Regions from separate parts of the Flavitalea flava genome, predicted to be linked through region 1. Evidence: riboswitches for the same ligand, from Rfam matches in the RefSeq annotation. Region 1 holds a riboswitch; the other holds the start of a gene.
What was found. A riboswitch is a leader RNA that binds a small molecule or an ion and turns the genes downstream of it on or off. The one in region 1 is predicted to bind cobalamin.
Positions count from the first base shown of each region.

Region 2: linked by a shared signal. The riboswitch ahead of ACX0G9_RS09715 (TonB-dependent receptor plug domain-containing protein) and the one ahead of metE (5-methyltetrahydropteroyltriglutamate--homocysteine S-methyltransferase) in region 1 are both predicted to bind cobalamin.

Region 1 is NZ_JBTLQH010000003.1:34,331-37,502, reverse strand. Features, by position in the region: gene ACX0G9_RS04780 (hypothetical protein) at 1-1,154, opposite strand, end outside; cobalamin riboswitch at 1,365-1,558, shown strand; gene metE (5-methyltetrahydropteroyltriglutamate--homocysteine S-methyltransferase) at 1,772-3,172, shown strand, end outside.
Region 2 is NZ_JBTLQH010000007.1:203,103-206,274, reverse strand. Features, by position in the region: gene ACX0G9_RS09720 (TonB-dependent receptor) at 1-852, shown strand, start outside; cobalamin riboswitch at 919-1,111, shown strand; gene ACX0G9_RS09715 (TonB-dependent receptor plug domain-containing protein) at 1,261-3,172, shown strand, end outside.

The DNA.
Region 1 (3,172 bases):
CTCATATCCAGAATATGGAAAGGAGACGCTTCCGCCTTTCTCGTATACGGGTTACGGTTGGAATTGCCGAAATAATGGGTATCCCAACCCTTTGAACGGTTATAGGTTTTGCCTCCCTCCTGCACCTTTTCCATTTCTGTCCCGATCACGCTGTAAAAAAAGCCATTGGTCTGTGGGAAAGAAAGGGCCAGTTCTTTTGTCCGTAAGGCATAATTAAGCAGGCTGCTGTCATCCTTCTTGCGGGCATACCGGTACAGACCCTGTGCAGAACGTAAAGAACAAAACCAGGCCTGGTTCCAGATGGAACGGAATTCCCGTTCATCCGGTTTGCCCGGGAAATTCGGGCTTTGGCTGACATTGACGATAAAGACCGGCGCTCCTACCTCTTTTCCGTTCAGGGTAAAATCCTGCCATACATTTTTCTTCCAGGAGTTAAATGCCCAGTTATAGGTTTGGCCGACGTATGCTCCCAGATCCTTATTGAGTAAGGGTTCCCCGGCCTGATATAAAGGATTGCCCCAGTTTTTCCAGAAAAAGGATAAGACATTTTTCCAGGGGTCAAAGATGCTCTCCTGATCATCCGCAGTCATCAGATAAAAACCTAATTCAATTTTGCCCGGCGGATAGATTGCACCTTTTTCCCGTACAAATAAGACATGTTCCTTTACTTTCGATCTGCTGCACCCGATCGTTAGTTTATTGGCGGGGGCATTCATATCCATATACCAATCCACGGCATGCTTTTTTTGTAACAGGTCCAGATCGGGAATCAGGATGATCTGTTTTTGGCCCGATGATACTATAAGTGCCGGCGATCTGAAGACATGCTGGGCAATGATATGATCATCGGTAGGCGTGAGATGCGGCGCCCAGTTAAACGTCGGTTTGAAGGAAGGAGTCAGATTGACCTGAAGATCGTCCTGTCTGACCGAATCCCTTAGCTCCCATTGCACCTTTACCCGGACCAGGTTTTTTGATTGTACCTGGTAATGAACTGTCGGTTTGTTGCTGCCGATCGAACCAAATTGAATGGTTTGAAGATAGGTCTGAAGCCCGGCTGGCAAGGGTTCTTCCGATGGATGTTTTACTTGATTCTGGCCTTGGGATGTGAAAAGAATCCCCAAAAAAGCAAGCGTTAAAAGGTACTGATTCATGGTCGTTAGAGTTTGATATTATTAAAATGAGATGGGTGTTCTACCTGGTATTGGTAAGCGCGGTTTTGATTTCCTTGTTTTCGAATATGGCATTAGTAATATACCCCCTTAAGTTACCTGAAAAATTAATAATCTCTGCCGGTTTGTCAATTTATTTGCAATACGGACTCAAATCAAGTATTTTTGCACCTTAAAGTTCTTTTCTATATTTCTTCATCAAGCGGAAATGGTCCCCGGGTAGCCCCGGGGTTAAAAGGGAATTGTGTGTAAATCACAAGCTGTCCCGCAACTGTAAGTAACGTAAACGATTTTTGCCCACGTTGTCCACTGTCCCGTAATTCCGGGATGGGAAGGACGGCAAAAATGTTACAAGCCAGGAGACCTGCCTTACCGTATTGACAATGCTTTCGTGGAATGAAGCAGAACGTCAGATTGGTGTATGGACAGGTCTTTACCGGATTCCCGGATTTTCCCGGAGTCCAGGATCTTGTGGGATGTAGTACACACCCAGGCCAATCCTTACATTTTCTCTTTCTTTTACATTTTATTCCTACGTAAGCATTGTGAGGTTTAGCAAAGGCTTTTAACTGATCATTAATCATTTAAAAAGCAAAAACATGCAAACACACAACTTAGGCTATCCGAGGATAGGTAGTCAACGTGAGCTCAAAAAAGCATCGGAATTGTATTGGTCCGGCAACCTTCCCGCGGAACAACTAATGTTTACCGGGCAAAACATCCGGCGCCATAACTGGCAATTACAGAGGGGCGCCGGGATTGACCTGATCCCCTGTAATGACTTCTCTTTTTATGACCAGGTGTTGGATACCAGTCTGATGGTGGGTGCGATCCCGGAAAGATATCATACCCTGATGGAAAAAAAACAATTGACGGATATCGACCTGCTTTTCGCCATGGCCAGGGGATACCAGAAAGATGGTTTCGATATTACCGCCATGGAAATGACCAAATGGTTCGATACCAATTATCATTATATCGTCCCGGAGTTCACGGCCAACCAGACTTTTACTTCTTTTTCCAATAAGGTCATCCATGAATTCAATGAAGGAAAACGCGAAGGATTCAATGTAAAACCTGTCCTTTTGGGACCAGTATCCTATTTGTTATTGGGCAAAGAAAAAGAACCGGGGTTTCACCGGCTGGAACTGATGAAAAATCTACTGCCGGTTTACCTGGAAGTGCTGAAAAAATTGGACGATAGCAAGGCCCATTATATACAATTCGACGAACCCTGCCTGGCTCTTGATCTGACGAAGGCCGAACTGGACGTTGTTGTCAAAACTTACCAGGAGATAAAGGGTAAATTCCCCGGTCTGCATATCATTTTAGCCAGTTATTTTGAATGTTACGGTAAAAACCTGCCTACTGTACTAAGCCTGCCCGTACAAACCATTCACCTCGACCTGGTACGATGCCCTTCGCAACTGGAGGATGTGCTGAGCGGCGGCTTCCAAAAATCAAAAACCAATCTATCTTTGGGCGTTGTCGATGGCAGGAATATCTGGATCAATGATTATCAGCAATCGTTATCTTATATCGACAAGGCAGTAGAAAAGATCGGTAAAGATAGGATCTGGATCGCCCCTTCCTGCTCCCTGCTCCATTCACCCTGCGACCTGGATCTGGAAACGAACGATACGGTGCTGATCCCGGAATTAAAACAATGGCTGGCCTTTGCCAAACAAAAAATCGATGAGGTGGTTACGTTAAAACAACTGGCCTCCGATGAAAACAAGATTATTGCCAACGAAAAATGGAAGCGTAATATCAGCGCTAATATCAGCCGTAAAACCTCTTCCCTGATCCACAAACCTTCCGTAAAAAAAAGAACGGCCGGTATTACCGAAAAGGATGCAATTCGGCAGCATGATTTTTCCCTGCGCAAAATCCAACAGCGGGAGGCCCTTCATCTACCCTTGTTCCCAACAACCACGATCGGTTCCTTCCCGCAAACCGCGGAAGTACGGAATATAAGAGCCAGGCTTAAAAAAGGAGAC
Region 2 (3,172 bases), on a different contig from region 1:
CGCACTTCGGTATTGCCTTCCGTCACCAATAAGATAAACTTCAATAACAAAGTAGCGCCCCGCATTGCCGTGTTAAAAAAGATCTCTGCCGGGCTAAGTTTGTATGCCAGCGCAGCCCGTGGTTTTTCAACGCCTACGGTTCAGGAATTGCAGAAGTCGAATGGGATCGTTGGGCCCCCGTTACAACCCGAAGATGGATTCGATTATGAGCTCGGCGCCAGGGGCAGCCTGTTCAACAACAAATTTTATTTCGATATCAATGCTTTTTATTTTCATCTGAATAAAACGATTGTACAACGGATCGATACCGCCGGAGTAGCATATTCCATTAACGCAGGAGGTACGAACCAGCATGGGTTGGAGAGTTTTCTCTCCTACCAGCTTGCTGATCACCCCCGCCGGTTTTTCAGCAATGCACGAATATGGGTCAGCCATACCTGGCATGATTTCCATTATAGGGACTTTATACAGAAAGGAAGCGATTATTCCGGCAACCGCCTCCCCAGCGTTCCTCCGCAATCCGCGGTAGCAGGCCTGGACCTGGCATTAAGGCCCGGCTTTTACCTGAATGCCACCTATACCTATGCTGACCGTATTGCGTTGAATGATGCAAATTCGGCCTATGCCGGTTCTTATAATTTATTGGGCGGCAGGATAGGATACCGGAAAGGTCTTGGCAGCAAACTGAGATTGGATATTTTTTGCGGTGTAGACAATCTTTTCGATACCCGGTACAGCCTTGGAAATGATATCAATGCGGCGGCAGCCACCCCCGCTTCGGCCCGCTATTATAATGCCGCACCCGGAATCAATTATTTTGCAGGGTTATCTTTAAATTTTAAGACGAAATAGGATACCTCTTTAATCCACATCAGAACTGAGTCAACCGTCATATGTTCTCTATTCAGCATTTTATTGTAGATTTGTGCCGATTTTGGTTGGCGCCCAGGCGCCATTAAAAGGGAAGACCGGTGAAAATCCGGCGCTATCCCCGTAGCTGTAAGCTCTCCCAGTACCCCCTGTTCGATCTTCATACCACTGTCCAATCAACGATGGGAAGGTGTCGAACAGCAGAGCAAGCCAGAAGACCTGCCAGGATCTTTTATCATTCAAGGCTTTCGGGTGAAAGGCATGGAATGTAAAATGTCCTCCTTATAAGGCAGGCAATTTATATTTCTACTTTATTTTCATTTTTTCCGAAGGCTCATTCAATTAACCAATGGTTTCCATTAATAAGGAGACCAAAAATCTACATGTGGAATGAGCAAGAAACTAATGGCCATGCTTATGTTATCGGCAGCCGGCACAAGCGGCTTAATGGCGCAGACTGGAACAAAGATCAAAAAAGACAGCACCGTCAAAGAACTGGACCAGGTGATCGTAACGGCCACCAAATCTCCGGTAAAACAAAATGAGACAGGAAAGGTAGTAACGATCATTACCAAGGAGGAATTGGAAAAAAGCACAGCGAAGACTTTAGGCCAGATCCTGAATGAGCAGGCAGGAATAACCGTTGGTGGGGCCCTGAACAATACGGGTTCCGTTCAAAGCATCTACATGAGAGGAGCCGCATCCGGCAGAACCCTGATCACCATCGACGGCGTTCCGGTAAACGATCCCTCCACTCCCGGGAATGAATTCGATATCAACCTTATTGCTCCGGACAATATCGAACGGATAGAAATATTAAAAGGAGCACAATCCACCTTATATGGATCGGACGCGATTGCCGGTGTTATCAATATTATCACCACAGGGGATATAAAAAAACCTTTCAATGTAAGGGCCAGCCTTGCCGGAGGAAATTATGGCACCTACAAGGGTAATCTCCAGGTTTTTGGGAAGGCCAACCAATTCACGTACAGCATTAAATATACCCGGTTGCGTACCGATGGTTTTTCTGCCGCCTATGACAGCAGTAAAAAGGGGAATTTCGACCGTGATGATTATTCCGGAAATGCTGTTACTACCAATCTTGCCTGGACCCCTACGGCAGAATTAACGGTAAAAGGATTTGCACAATACAGCCGGTATAAAACAGGAATCGATGCCGGATCATTTGCAGATGCAAAAAACTATGATGTCACCAGCAAAAACTGGTTGCTGGGCGGGGGCTTTGTATACAAATTGCCAAACGTAACCCTCAATGGTAACTACCGGTATGGTACGGTAAAAAGAACGAGTCTGGAAGACAGCGTTTTTGGCCAGCCTTATTACATGGATAAATTCCAGGGAATTACCCAATTCACGGAGCTATTCGCCAATACATCCCTCGGAAATGGGTTTACACTCTTAACAGGAGCGGATTACCGATACGCGTCTATGAATGATACTTCCGTATCTATTAGTTCTTTTGGCACCTATCCGGGGAATTTCAAGGACACTTCGCTTAGCCAGACCTCCATGTACGGATCCTTGTTCTTTAATAGTCATTTCGGCCTCAATGTCGAATTGGGGGGAAGATTAAATACCCATTCCCGATATGGAAGCAATTATACGTATACGTTCAATCCTTCTTTCCTTTTGCGCAGATCGGTCAAAATATATGGAAGTATTGCTACAGGGTATAAGGCGCCAAGCCTCTATCAATTATATTCTTCATATGGCTCTCCTGATCTTCAGCCGGAAACATCTTTGAATTATGAAGGAGGAATACAATACAGCAATGCCATCTTGAATTCCAGGGCTACCTATTACTACAGGAAGATAAAGAATGGCCTTGATTTCGATTATACTACCTACACCTATTTTAATGCCAGCAGGCAAAAAGCTCAGGGAATAGAATTGGAAAACAGGGTGCAATTAACCCGTCAATTGTCGCTTACCGCTAATTACACCTGGCTTAAATCGTCGGAAGAGATCCAGAATCGCATTGACTATAAAGATACCACCTACCAGTATTCACTTAGAAGACCTAAGCATACCATTAATGCGACTTTAGGCCTCCAGGCAACCCGTCAGCTATTTATCAGCGTTAGCGGGCATTATGAAAGCAAACGGCATGATGTAGGCGGCTATCAGGTTGCAGATGTGCCATTGGACAGCTATTTTATTCTGAACGGTTATGCTGAATTCCAGCCGGTAAAAAAATTGAAATTTTTTGCGGATGCCAAAAATATCACTAACAAAAAATTCTTTACTATATTCGGTTATAACTCTATTCCGTTCATGA